Regions from separate parts of the Faecalimonas umbilicata genome, predicted to be linked through region 3. Evidence: predicted binding sites of a transcription regulator. Region 3 holds the regulator's gene; each other region holds the start of a gene.
The links. The regulator HrcA, encoded in region 3, represses chaperone genes, less so after heat shock. The targets are predictions, from matches to a motif close to TGTTAGCACTCNNNNNNNNNGAGTGCTAACA.
Positions count from the first base shown of each region.

Region 1 (4,970 bases), 450 kb from region 3:
TCCTGTTGTGTAGTTGTCAGGTTCATAAATTTTTCTGTAAGTTTCTGAGAAGTTGCAGGATTTTTATCAGATTCATCGAAAAAATCTCTCGGATGAATTTTTAGAAAATCACAGATATAAAAGAAAGCACTCATGGAAGGAAGCGCTTTTCCGTTTTCGATTTTATTGATATAACTTTCGCTCTGCCCGAGTGACAGGCTCATGTCCCTTGCCGAGATTCCCTGTTTGTTTCGTAGTTGTGTCAGTCGTTTGTAAAATAATGTGAAATGATCCATAGCTCTAAATCTCCTTCGTAAAAATGTATGTTATCGTTTAGTAGAAAACCACATCTGACTGAAAATGATTTCCAGATTTTCTCTATACTGGAGTTCCATGCAAAATACCTGTCTTTAGAATTATAATCTATAGAAAGTTGAAAAATAAAGAATTAAAGTATGGAAATAGAATGAAATGAGGAATTGAATTCTGTTTTAGGGAAGAGTAGCAATAAAAAATAGCGCTTCACTCTATGAGCGGCGCTATTTTTTATGGTATTTGGACTTGCTTTCTATTTTGTAAGCAACATCATAATTTCATTGCTTCTGCTGATGAATGCTGTCATCTCTTCTGGATTTAACGGCTTGTTGCTCAGCATTGCAAGATCAAATAACTGCTGGCAGAACAGATTTACATGTTCTCCGTCTTTATTATTTAAGACATATTGTACCAGTGGATGGTTTGCGTTTAACACGAGGGTCACATCTGTGCCGAACATGCCAGCATCCATACCGTACATGTTGTACATTTTCATCATTTCCTGCATACGACGGGACTGTTCAGAAAGTGTCACCATAGAAGCGACATTTTCATTTTTCAGTTTTTCTACTTTGACTTCCAGTTTTTCGTTATTCAGTGCTTTGCGGAAGATGGCTGTGAGTGTTTCAGTGTTTGACTTAAAGGTTTCTTCCTCTTCTTTGGCAACCTCTTCTTTGAAATGGTCAGTCAAATCTGCATCAATACGCTGGAACTGGACATTTTCATTACGCTGTTCTAGCTGTGTAATGAATGGAGAGTCAATATTGTGAGTCAGGAGTACCGCGTCAAGACCTTCTTCCTTGAACATATTGATGTACTGGCTCTGCTGTTGCTCATCAGTTACATAGTAGATAGTCACTTTCTCAGGTTCTTTTGCATCTGCATCGTTGTCAGAGTGATCAGAAGTATTTTCCTCTGCGGTTTCTGTGGAAGGTGTTTCCTCTGCCGCTTCTTTTGCAGGGCTGTTTTTCTCAATACATTCTTTTAAAGTGAGGTAGTCATGGTCAATGTTTTTGAAAAGAATGTAGTCGCTCATCTTATCACAGAATTTCTCGTCTTTTAAGCAGCCGAATTTAATAAATGGACTGATATCATCCCAGTACTTGATGTAGGATTCTTTGTCTGTCTTGCACATTCCGCTTAATTTATCTGCGACTTTCTTTGAAATATAATCAGAAATCTTGTGTACAAATCCGTCATTTTGCAGTGCGCTTCTTGACACATTCAGAGGAAGATCCGGACAGTCGATCACACCTTTTAACAGCATTAAGAATTCTGGAATGACTTCTTTGATGTTGTCTGCGATAAATACCTGGTTGTTATATAATTTAATCGTACCCTCAATGGATTCGTACTCTGTGTTGATCTTCGGGAAGTAGAGGATACCTTTTAAGTTAAATGGATAATCCATATTTAAGTGGATCCAGAATAAAGGTTCCTTGTAATCCATGAATACTTTACGGTAGAATTCGATGTAGTCTTCTTTTGTACAATCATTTGGATGTTTGGTCCAAAGCGGAGTTGTATCACTTAAAGAAACCGGACGTTTGTTGATCTTTACTTTGTCAACAGCAGGGGAAACTTCTACCATTTCTTTCTCGCCGTTTTCATTTTCTTTTTCTTCCATTTTAGCTTCTTCGTGGATCCGTTCTACGATGACATCGTCTTCTTTTAATTCTTCTTCTAAAATAGTCTCATATTCCTGCTCTGCATTTGCGTTGGATAAGAAAATCTCTACCGGCATGAAAGAGCAGTATTTTTCGATAACTTCACGGGCACGGTATTCATTTGCAAATGCAAGGCTGTCTTCGTTTAAGAACAGTGTAATCTCTGTGCCGACTGTTGTTTTATTGCCATCTGTCAGATCGTATTCGGTTCCACCATCGCATGTCCAGTGTACTGGTGCAGCCCCTTCCTTATAGGAAAGTGTGTCGATGTGTACTTCGTCTGCCACCATAAAAGCAGAGTAGAATCCAAGACCGAAATGCCCGATAATCTGATCTTCATTTGTCTTATCTTTGTACTTTTCTAAAAATTCTGTTGCGCCGGAGAATGCAATCTGTGTGATATATTCTTCGACTTCATCAGCAGTCATACCAATACCGTTGTCGATGAATTTTAAGGTTTTTTCTTTTGGATTTACAATTACCTGAATATTGGCTTTATAGTCATCCGGGAAAGTATATTCGCCCATGACTTCCAGTTTTTTTAGTTTTGTAATCGCATCACATCCGTTGGAAATCAGCTCACGAAAGAAAATATCGTGATCGGAATACATCCATTTTTTTATAATTGGAAAAATGTTCTCACTGTGAATAGAAAGATTACCATGTTTTGCTGCCATGTATAACACTCCTTTTTTTATGATTTTCATTTGATAGCTATGTTCAATTCCGGGAAATTCCCGCGATAACTACATATTAATACTGGCAAATTGAAATGTCAATAGAAAATTAGCACTCTTTAAAGTAGAGTGCTAATAAAAGTATAAAAAAGATAAAGTTTTTATAAAATGAGGAAAACAAATTTGGGAAGTAGGTACAGTTTTGATCTGCTGCGTTACAGTACTTCAAATGGCATTTGCTTTTGCTTGAAAAATCGCTGTACCATTGTATCCCAGGCATGTTCGAGTGATTTGTCCATCGTAAATGTATTCATGGAAGTTCCGGTTACGCAGTGGAGTGTACTGCCGTCAAAGGATAAGTTCAGGTAAAGCCCGCGGACATCTTCAGGAGAAAATGAAAGTCCTTCCTGTACAAGAAGACGAGAAGTATTTTCGCCCGAAAGGCAGAAAACAAATTTAAATCCGAGCGGTGTCTTTTTCCCTTTGATGATAGTGTAACAGAGTGTACGTACTTCTTTCCACAGGGAGTACTCACGGGAAGAGAAGCGGGAGAGGGCTTCTTCGGTATCAAAAAAATCTTTTTTCAAGTATCCATCGAGGTGGAATGTATTAAAGGTTGTAATGTCTCCTTCTATAAAAAGGAAGGCATCGAAGATGTCCGAGAGGAGCAGTTTGCTCATGCAATCCCGGACTTCCAGCATATGTAGTGCGATCATAAAATAAAATCACCTCCTGAGTGAATTTGTGTTTTGGGTAGTATCTGCCTCAAAAAGCAGAGGGTATTAAGTTGTTTTCTTAGCCATCGATTTTTTCAACAACAGGATTCCAGTAAGTAATGTGAATAGTTCGGCAAGCGGGACAGAAATCCAGATTCCGTTCAGACCTAAAAAGATCGGTAGAATTTTCACAAAAATAATACTTAAGACACATCCACGCATCAGGCAGAGTGTGAGAGCATAAATCGGTCTTATCGTTGACTGGAAGTAACCGATGAGAAACATGTTCACTCCGGTGATCAAAAATCCGATAAAGTAAAGGCGAACAGCAGCCGGCGCCAGAGCAAGTACTTGTGAATCGGGATTCAGGAAAATGTAAGTAAACAGATTCGGGACAGTAAGACCAAGCAGTGTTGGTATAGCACAGATGAACAGTGCTGTGCGCAGTCCTAATTTACGGACATGATCGATCCGTTCCTGGAATCCTGCGCCGAAATTTGTAGAGATGATCGGCTGTGCTGCCTGACAGATTCCGTTTGAGAGGCAGGTCACAACAATTGCAGTGTTGGAAATAATACCATAGACACTGACACCGAGATCTCCCTGATAGCGCAGCAGCTGTTGGTTGAAGAAAAAAATTACGATCCCTGAAGACAGGTCGATCAGAAAGCTGGCAAATCCACTTTTGAAAATATCGGAACCGAAAGAACTTCGGATTTCTGAAAAACAGAAATGTAAGTGATTGTGTTTTCCGAAAAAATGGATCAGCAAGATCAACACGGTCAGAATAGAGCCGCACACAGTGGCAATCGCAGCTCCTGCCATTCCCATCTGGCATGGATATACAAGAATATAGTCAAAGATGACATTAAAAATTCCTCCGGAAACAACAGCGGTCATTGCAAGTTTTGGCGCCCCATCATTTCGGATAAAGGTTTGCAGAAACGAAGAAAAAGCAAAGACCGGAAGACTCCATGTAATATAAGGAAGATAGTCCATCACATAAGGCAGTGTGACATCGGTTGCTCCGAGAAAGAGGGCAATCTCTTTTGTAAAAGTGTTGCAGATGATCATATAGATGATGCAGGCAAGAACATTTAACAGAAAGGAAAGAGAAAAATAGGCATTTCCTTTCAAATGTTCCCCGTGCCCGCGGCAGATGGACATCATGACAGATCCGCCAACACCGAACAGGAGACCGGTGCCAAAGAAAAGATTGTAGACGGGGAGGGCAATATTTAATGCTGCCATCGCGTCGGTTCCGATTCCTTTGCCGATAATAATAGTGTCTGCCAACACATAAATAGACGTTACCATTGTACCGCAGATCGATGGAACAAGGTAACGGAAAAAGAGCTTGGAAATAGGCTCTGTCGTAAAATTGTTTAGGTTCATGTGCAGGTGTCTCCTTTGTAAAATTTTGCCGGAAACAAAGCAGTGTCCGGCATCACTAACAGTATAACATAATTGAAGAAAAAAGCTACCAGAGATTTGACTTTTAAAGAAATTGCCAGTATGATTAAAGTATTGCGAAAGACATCCGTATGGATGTCGGAAGAATCATAGATGATCCGCGTCAGAAAGATGCACATACAGAGGATCATCTGTGCAGAAAA
Region 1 covers NZ_AP031411.1:867,951-872,920, forward strand. The annotation lists gene ACGG81_RS04180 (helix-turn-helix transcriptional regulator) at 1-275, opposite strand, end outside; gene htpG (molecular chaperone HtpG) at 548-2,638, opposite strand; gene ACGG81_RS04190 (DUF5721 family protein) at 2,854-3,354, opposite strand; gene ACGG81_RS04195 (MATE family efflux transporter) at 3,421-4,749, opposite strand.
Region 1: the regulator HrcA is predicted to act here: its motif matches at 2,746-2,776, upstream of htpG (molecular chaperone HtpG).

Region 2 (4,970 bases), 1.3 Mb from region 3:
CCTTCATGATCTCGCCAAGTGTCGTGTGGATCTCGTCTGCCCATTCCTCAAGAGACTTGCTGTCATCCGGATGAAATTCCGGCTTCCAATAGCGCTTTACTGTCACTACTCCGTCCTTCCAGATAAGGTAACGTCCCGGAAGCAGTTTCTTCAGTCCGCGGAAAAATGTATTCTCTCCTGCCACGTAAGTCAGACTGAGATAGATCTGCAGCATCTCCTCATTCAATTCTTTGACAAACCCTGGCTGCTCCATGATTCCCCGGATTGTTGTTCCATAGAGAAGCTGTCCATCTTCCGTCTCATAATAGTAGAACGGCTTCGTGCCAAACTGGTCTCTGAGACAGAATAGCTGTTTTTCCTCTTCATCCCAGAGCGCAAAAGCAAACATTCCATACAAATGCGCTGCCATATCAAACTGCCATGTCTCAAATGCCCGGACCAAAATCCGCTCCTCTCTCTCTCTTCTGGATAAGCTTTTGTCAATGCAAAGCTCTTCACAAAGCGCCTCCCAGTTGCGAATATGTCCTCTGTATTCCTGAACTTTTATCATATGTTTCCCATCCTTATAAAGTGTAAATTCATCGGTTTCCAAAATACATTCAGGAAGAGAAAACTCCCTTCCCGCTTGTACACCCCTATTATAAACCAAAGTTTTTCCAATAACAACTGCTTCCTTACACTTTATCTTTCCCGTACTTCTCCCCTTTATCATTCTTAAACAGTGGTGTTTAAACAGCAATGCTTATGCAACTCTTCCTGCTGCCTCCTGATATGCTCTCAACTTTCTCCTTGCATCTTCACTCAGATTCCGCGGCACCTGGATTTGAATTATCACATACTGATCTCCTTTTCCGGATGGCTGCCCCATATGTGCGATTCCCTTTCCGGCCAGTCTCACTTTTGTTCCGGATTGTGTTCCTTCCTTGATCTTGCAGCTTACCTTTCCGTAAAGTGTAGGCACAATCACCTCACCGCCCAACACCGCTGTTGTATACGGAATCTGAATGGTCGTGTAGACATCGTCTCCCTTCCGTTCATAACCGACTTTGTCTTTTACTGAAATTTCCAGAAACAGATCTCCGGCTTCCCCTCCGTTCATCCCGTCCTGTCCCTTTCCTTTCAGCCGGATTTTCTTGCCGGAAGAAATTCCCGCCGGAATGTGTACTTTCAGAGACTGTGCACGTCCACTTGCGTCTGTATAAGAGATGACCTTATCTCCTCCAAATGCTGCTTCCTCAAAAGTCACCTCTAATTTTGCAGTGACATCTGCACCTTTCCTGCGATAACCGCGCGGTCCAGTTCCACTTCCCCTTGCTCTCTGAAAAGAACTTCCAAAAATGTCATCAAAAAAATCATCCATATTTCCGCCTTCAAAATGAAATTCCTGGTAGCTTCCGTCCGGACTTCGATAGAACTTCGCCCCTTTAGGTTCTCCGTACGACTGATAGGCGCCCGGATCTGCTCCCATACTTCCATCAAAGGCTGCTGTTCCAAATCGATCGTACAACTTTCGTTTCTCTTCATCGTGCAGGATCTCGTAAGCTTCGGTCACTTCTTTAAATTTCTCATTTGCAACAGAATTCTCCTGATTGGTATCCGGATGATACTTTTTTGCCAGTTTTCGGTATGCCTTCTTGATCGCATTCGCGTCTGCATTTCTGTCCACTCCGAGAATCTTGTAATAATCCTTATTTGCCGCCATAACTATTTCTCCCCTTTCCTACTACAATTTTTATGCAAGATTAAAAATTTCCTGCGGAATAAAAACGGGACTGCATGTCACAGTCTGTAATCATGCAGTCCCAAATCTATATAGAGTGTGTCTGAAAATCTATCACTGCTTTCTTGATCCGTAACAAAAAGTTCTTCCCCATACACACCTACCAGCACTATCCTTCGATGGCAATATATTTCTTCTCCTCAGCTTCTACTTTCTTCTGATCCTTCTTCGGGATTGCAAGAACAAGTATACCATTTTCATATTTTGCCTTAATGTCTTCCTGAGTGATATCCTTTCCTACATAGAAACTTCTGCTGCAAGATCCGGAATATCTTTCTCTTCGGATATAATTGCCTGTCTTCTCATCCTTCTGATCGTTGTTCTTCGTCGTCGCCGCCTGGATGGTCAGATAACCATCTTTTAATTCTGCGTGAATGTCTTCTTTCTTATATCCCGGAAGGCTTACTTCCAATTCGTAGCCATGTTCATGCTCCTTAATGTCTGTCTTCATCAAAGACTCTGTGTTCGCTCTCTGGTAACCTCTGAATGGGTAATCAAAATCAAAGAAATCATCAAACAAATTCTCTCCAAAAATACTAGGCATCATCATAAATCATCTCTCCTTTTCCATTAAAATCTTATTGATAAATGTCATTTATTGGAACCGGTGATGTGGGGACTATTCAGATCTTCTCATCCTTTCTTCGTCCTCCTCCTTTGTTCTAGTTGTAATATAACACTTATGTTAGCACTCGTCAAGAGGGAGTGCTAAAAAAATTGTGAACATTTTGTGTCCCGCAATTTTCCTCTCTGTTCCATGACTTTTTTATTTTTCCCTCATATGACTCTTTTATACCGAACAGTACATTTTCTATTTCAAATAAGATACACGGATAGCATAAAAGGCTCCCTCCATGGAAATAACTATCCCACTGAAAGAGCCTTTTTCTATATGCTTTTTCTTATCTTTTCCTTCACCTAGAAATCTTGATTCCTAAATCGGTTCAAAATCCGCAACTCCATGCTTGCACAGTGGACAAATATAATCATCCGGAAGTTCCTCTCCTTCATAGATATATCCACATACCACACATACGAATCCTTTCTTTCCTTCTGTCTGCGGTTTTGGTTTTACATGTTTCTGATAGTAAGTGTATGTCATCGTTTCTTTATCATTCATCACACGAGCCTCTGTCACGGTACAGATAAACATTCCGTGTGTATCCAGATCCACATACTGCTCCACTTTCAATGCAAGGAAGGCGTTGATATATTTTGGAAGGAAGGCAACACCATTGTCTGCACGCAGCATATTCCATCCTTCGAATTTATCTGCTTCTCTTCCGCTCTGGAATCCAAATCTTTCAAACACTTTAAACGGTGCTTCCACAGAGAGACAGTTGACATTCATCACGCCAGTCTTCTTGATGATATCATGCGAATAATTCGCCTTATTGATATTGACTGCCACACGGTTCGGATTGTCTGTCAGCTGTGTAACGGTGTTGACAATCAGTCCGTTGTCCTTCTCACCATCTCTTGAAGTCACAACATACAGTCCATATCCAAGACGGAACAGTGCTGTCAGATCATTTTTATTTGCTTTGTCATCTGACTGGGCAATATATTCCTGACATAACTCGTCTGCCATCTGATCTAACTCTTCCAGATTCTCTTCGCTCAGCGAGGACATGATCTTTACTGAATTTTTCATCCATGTAATATCCTGGCTGTCCTCAAACATTCCCTTCATAACTCTTGCTGCCGTCGGGGCCCAGCTTCCGTTCTCAATGAATCCGATCGTGCGCTTCTGGTAATTGCGCGCGGTCAGATGCTCAATAAAAATTTTCATAAACGGGAAAATATCTGCATTATATGTCGTTGTCGCCAGTACTAATTTTCCATAGCTGAATGCATTTTCCACTGCTCTTGCCATATCTGCGCGTGCAAGGTCACAGACATACACATCCGGACATCCTTTTTCTTCTAATTTCGCAGCCAAAGTTTCTGCTGCTTTCTTTGTATTTCCGTAGACCGATGTGTACGCGATCATCACACCTTCTTTTTCCACTGCATAAGAAGACCAGATATCATATTTCTCGATATAATGTCCAAGATTCTCCTTTAAAATCGGTCCGTGCAGCGGACAGATCATCTGGATATCCAGTGTCGCTGCCACTTTTAAGAGGTTTTGTACCTGTGTACCATATTTTCCGACGATTCCGATATAATAACGGCGAGCTTCGTCATCCCAATCTTCCTCCACATCATTTGCCCCGAATTTACCAAATCCATCTGCAGAGAACAGTACTTTTTCTGTACTGTCGTAAGTAACCATAACTTCCGGCCAGTGTACCATCGGAGCGAACACAAATGTCAGATCATGCTTTCCAAGTGACAATGTCTGTCCGTTTTCTACTTCCAATGTTCTTCCTTCCAGATCCATCTCCCTGAAAAAGTTGGCCATCATCACAAATGTCTTCTCATTTGCCACGATCGTTGTATCTGGATATACCTTCATAAAATTATAAATATTCGCAGAATGATCCGGTTCCATATGCTGCACGATCAAGTAATCCGGCTTTGCTCCATCCAGCACCTGTGCAATATTTGCCAGCCATTCTTCCGCAAAATTCACATCCACAGTATCCATTACAGCGATTTTCTCATCTTTGATCACATAAGAGTTGTAAGACATTCCATTTGGCACAACATACTGCCCTTCAAACAAATCTACCTGATGATCATTAACCCCAACGTAAATGATATCATTTGTCACCTTCATTTTGTATTCCTCCTGATTTTTTGAAATACTGACTTCGCAGTCTGATTCTTTTCTTACATTTGATTTTCTCTCACAGATTTCTCTCTGCTTCAGAGATTGTGAAATTTTTATCTTTATGCCTATTATAACTAGAATCGGATAAGAACACAATTCTTTTTTTATAAAATTTCTGATTCCCCTCCTTCCGCTTTCTTCTTCACATAGTACTGTGCCTGTGCCTCGTAAAGCGCAAAATATTTCCCTTTCTTTTCCATCAATGTTTGATGATTTCCGCTCTCTGCAACAGTTCCTTCTTCCAGAACAACAATTCTGTCACAGAACTTGCAGCTGCTCATCCGGTGGGAGATATAGATGGCCGTTTTTCCATTGATCAGTTCGTTGAAATTCTCATAGATTTCCGATTCTGCCACCGGATCTAACGCTGCAGTCGGTTCATCGAGGATCACAAACGGAGCATCTTTATAA
Region 2 covers NZ_AP031411.1:2,618,190-2,623,159, forward strand. The annotation lists gene asnB (asparagine synthase (glutamine-hydrolyzing)) at 1-550, opposite strand, end outside; gene ACGG81_RS12640 (DnaJ C-terminal domain-containing protein) at 743-1,702, opposite strand; gene ACGG81_RS12645 (Hsp20/alpha crystallin family protein) at 1,890-2,330, opposite strand; gene ACGG81_RS12650 (flavin reductase) at 2,715-4,505, opposite strand; gene ACGG81_RS12655 (ABC transporter ATP-binding protein) at 4,664-4,970, opposite strand, start outside.
Region 2: the regulator HrcA is predicted to act here: its motif matches at 2,464-2,494, upstream of ACGG81_RS12645 (Hsp20/alpha crystallin family protein).

Region 3 (4,970 bases):
GATGATATTTTTTTGCAAGTGCACGGTAAGCTTTCTTTAATGCCGCATCATCTGCATTTTTATCTACTCCGAGCACCTCATAATAATCTCTTTTTGTTTCAGCCATTGTTCTTCTACCTTTCATTTCATAAGGAAATTCTGCGAAACCTGATTTCCCACTGTCTGTGAGTCTTCAGATCCCGCAGAATCCGTGCAGGTAATGCACTTATCTGGTCTTATTATACTTCTTTGTAGTCTCCGTCTACCACATCGTCACCGTTAAATCCTTCTGGTGCCGGTCCTGCTTCCGGTGCTGGTCCTGCCTGCTGTGCTCCAGCTGCTGCGCCTGCCTGTTCGTACATCTTTGTAAATAACTGCTGTGCACTTGTCATTAATTTTTCTTTTCCTGCTTTGATCTCTTCTACCTGTGCATCTGTCATGCTCTCTGGTGTAGATTTTGCAAGAATGTCTTTTAATGCCTGGATGTCAGCTTCTACTGCTGCTTTTTCATTTGCATCAATCTTGTCTCCGACTTCTCCAAGTGCTTTCTCTGTCTGGAAGATCATCGCATCTGCATCATTTCTTGCATCGATTGCTTCTTTTCGTTTTTTATCCTGTGCTTCAAATTCAGCTGCTTCTTTTACTGCTCTGTCAATCTCGCTGTCTGACATGTTAGAACCTGCTGTAATTGTAATGTGCTGTTCTTTTCCTGTTCCTAAATCTTTTGCAGAAACATTTACGATACCATTTGCATCGATATCAAATGTAACTTCGATCTGTGGGATTCCACGTGGAGCTGGTGCGATTCCGTCAAGTCTGAACTGTCCGAGAGATTTATTATCTCTTGCGAACTGTCTTTCACCTTGAACAACGTTAATGTCTACTGCTGACTGGTTATCTGCTGCTGTAGAGAATACCTGGCTCTTCTTTGTAGGAATCGTTGTATTTCTCTCGATCAGTCTTGTAGCGATACCACCCATTGTCTCGATAGATAATGAAAGAGGAGTTACATCCAGTAATAAGATGTCGCCTGCACCTGCATCTCCTGCTAATTTACCACCCTGAACAGATGCTCCTAATGCAACACATTCGTCTGGGTTTAATGATTTGGATGGCTCATGTCCTGTCAATTTCTGTACTTTTTCCTGTACCGCCGGGATACGTGTAGATCCACCTACTAATAATACTTTTCCAAGTTCAGAAGCTGAGATTCCCGCATCAGATAACGCTCTTGTTACAGGCTCTGCTGTTCTTTCTACAAGGTCATGTGTCAATTCATCAAATTTTGCTCTTGTAAGGTTCATATCAAAGTGTTTTGGACCTTCTGCATTTGCTGTGATGAATGGCAGGTTGATGTTTGTTGTTGTTGCGGAAGAAAGTTCTTTTTTCGCTTTCTCTGCTGCTTCTTTTAATCTCTGAAGTGCCATCTTATCTGTAGATAAGTCGATTCCTTCTGCACGTTTGAATTCTGCTAACATGTAATCTGTGATCTTCTGGTCAAAGTCATCTCCACCAAGTTTATTGTCACCTGCTGTTGATAATACTTCGATAACTCCGTCACCGATCTCGATGATAGATACGTCGAAAGTACCTCCACCTAAGTCGTATACCATGATCTTCTGTTCTTTTTCATTGTCAAGTCCGTAAGCAAGTGCTGCTGCTGTTGGCTCATTGATGATACGTTTTACATCAAGACCAGCAATCTTACCAGCATCTTTTGTTGCCTGACGCTGAGCATCGTTAAAGTAAGCCGGAACTGTGATAACAGCCTCTGTTACTTTCTCTCCAAGATATCCTTCTGCATCTGCTTTCAGTTTCTGAAGTACCATTGCAGAAATCTCCTGTGGAGAATATTTCTTATCATCGATCGTTACTCTGTAATCAGTACCCATGTGTCTCTTAATAGAAGAGATTGTCTTATCAGCATTTGTCACTGCCTGACGTTTTGCAGGTTCTCCAACGAGACGTTCTCCTGTCTTTGTAAAAGCAACAACCGATGGTGTTGTTCTTGCTCCTTCTGTATTTGCGATGACTGTCGGCTGTCCACCTTCCATAACAGCTACACAGCTATTTGTTGTTCCTAAGTCAATTCCAATGATTTTTCCCATGATGAAATCCTCCTATATTTTATACTAAGTTTACTTACTCTATCTATTGTTGATAAAATTCAAAATGCTTTATGCATCTTAAATGAATTTTTAATTTGCTACTTTTACCATACTATGTCTTACTACCGTATCTCTGTATGTGTAACCTTTCTGGAACTCTTCTACAACGATATTCTCCCCGACTTCCTCATCTTCTACATGCATCACTGCATTGTGGAAATCCGGATCAAATTCATTTCCAACTGCCTCAATCGCTTTCACTCCGACAGAATCCAGTGTCGTCATAATCTGTTTGTAGATCATCTCCATACCGGAAACGAAGGAATCTTCTTTCTGCTCTTCTGTAACAGCTCCGAGTCCTCTCTCAAAATTGTCTACAACCGGAAGAATCTTCTCGATAATATCTTTTGCCCCGATCTCGTACATCGCTGATTTTTCTTTCTCCGTACGCTTGCGGAAGTTATCAAACTCTGCCATCTGACGTGTGAGCTTATCTTTTAATTCCTCGATCTGCTCATCTTTTTTATCTTTTTTCGGCTTTCTTTTAAACAGCCCTTTTGCTCCTTTCTCGGAACCTTCTTCTGCTGTCTCTTCCAAAGCTTCCTCTTCGGATGCTTCGCTGTCAGCTTCTTCCTCAACGGTTTCCTCTGCAACCGCTTCTGTATCTTCTCCCGCTGCTTCCTGAGCGGCGTCCTGTTCCTCTGCCGCTTTCTTTGCTTCCTCTACGGCTTCTTTTACCATTTCTTCCTGTGTCATCTTCTTATCCAATGGTCGTACCACCTTTCTTATGATTTTTTATGAAATATCGCATCCAGTTCTACCATCAACGTCTTTAATGTCTTCATGACATTCTCATAATCCATCCGCTTCGGACCAATGATTCCAACTGTCCCCTGCATGCCCTGCCCAAGCTCGTAAGTCGCTGTCACAACACTGCAATCCTTCATCGTCTGTACCGGTGTCTCACTTCCGATATAAACTTGAATTCCTTTGTTCTCATCGCTTGCCAGCGTCTGTGTCACAAGTTCTGCCAACTGCTGCTTTTCTTCAAAAGCACTGATGATCTCCTGTGCACTCTGCTTGTCGCTCAGCTCCGGATATTTGAAAATGTTTGTCGCTCCGCTTGTGTAAATCTCAAGGTCATTATCAAGCTGAATCGTATTTGCCACTGCATCAAGCACATCACTGATCACACCGCTGTGAATTCCTGCCTGTTCCTTCAGTCTGGCGATCATGCCAAGATTGATATCTTCGACCGCAATTCCATTCAGATTGGTATTCAACAGCATATTCAACTTCAGCATTGTCTCATTGTCAAGCGGCTCTGCAACCGCCACAATCTTATTCTTAATAATGTTGCCTTCCATGACGATCACCGCGATGATCTGATTGGCATCCACCTGCGAAAGCTGGATGAACTTTAACTTATTCCTATTATAAGTAGGAGCAGAAACCATCGTCGCATAATTTGTACTATTTGCCAGCACTCTCGCAGCCTGCTGCAAAAGCTGTTCCATCTTATCGGCCTTCTGAAGCATCTTCTCCTGCATCTCAGTGATCTCATGCTCCTTATCCTCCATCAGCATATCTACATAAAGCCGATATCCTTTGTCTGAAGGAATTCTTCCCGCCGATGTATGAGGCTGTATGATATATCCCAGATCTTCCAAATCCGCCATCTCATTGCGGATCGTCGCAGAACTTAGATTCAAATCTGTATATTTGGAAATCGTTCTGGATCCTACCGGTTCCCCGGTCTCTAAGTAGGTCTTAATGATCGTCTGCAAAATCTTAAGTTTCCGATCATCCAATCCATGATCTGCTTTCATCTCACACCTCCTCGTTTTTCTTTATTAGCACTCCATTCTTACGAGTGCTAACACCTTACGATTATTAAGATAGCACTATGCTTTTCGTTTGTCAACCTAGTTTACATATTTTTTATATTTTTTGTAAAAAACTATTTTCTATCGAGATTATGTACATTTTTAGAAACTTTCAATCCAAAAAAGCAATCAAAAAATTTCCGGAACCTTTCTATCATTCTGAAAATTTTTCAATTGCCTTTCTATCTGAAACATTTTTATAGGTTATAACAAGAACTGTGCAAGTACATAGTTGCTCAGATCATTTCCTCTCTTTGTCAGGCAGATTCGCTCCTCCTCTTCGCGAAGCAATCCTTCTTCTTTGAGTTTTTCCAATACCTCTCCATATACTTCCTGTATTTCTCTGTGATACCGTTCTCTAAATTTCTGCTTGTTTACCCCCTCTTTCATCCGAAGGCCAAGGAACATTGTCTCCTCCACCTGTGCATTCCAATCTAGCGTCTCTTTTTCCTCCTCGATCTGATCCAACCTTCCATTTGCCCGGATATAAAGATCCGTATCTGAAATATGCTGATACCGCTCGTTTTCAATCAAAGATGCCGCCCCAGTGCCGATCCCAAGGTACTCCACCCTCTGCCAGTATCCTTTGTTATGCCTGCACGCATATCCCGGCTTCGCATAGTTAGAAACTTCATATTGTAGATATCCTGCCGCTTCCAGCTTCTCTGCGGTCAATTCATACATGCGGCGTTCTGCTTCCTCATCCGGAAGCTTTGGGAAGTTCTTGCCTGTATCCATCTGTTTCCCGTCATCAGCCAAACATTTCTCACACTGACTATCCTGCTCTTCTTTTGCGTTCTCCCCATAAATCTCGTAAAATAGCGTCCCTTCCTCAATGATCAGACTATACGCAGAAATATGTTCCGGATTCATTCGGATCACGGTATCCAATGTGTGCTCCCAGGATTCCACTGTCTGCCCTGGGATTGCCGAGATCAGATCTATATTAATATTCTGAAATCCCGCCTTCCTTGCCAGATCATAACTCTCTTCAAAC
Region 3 covers NZ_AP031411.1:1,315,137-1,320,106, reverse strand. The annotation lists gene dnaJ (molecular chaperone DnaJ) at 1-106, opposite strand, end outside; gene dnaK (molecular chaperone DnaK) at 219-2,087, opposite strand; gene grpE (nucleotide exchange factor GrpE) at 2,178-2,843, opposite strand; gene hrcA (heat-inducible transcriptional repressor HrcA) at 2,873-3,916, opposite strand; gene hemW (radical SAM family heme chaperone HemW) at 4,178-4,970, opposite strand, start outside.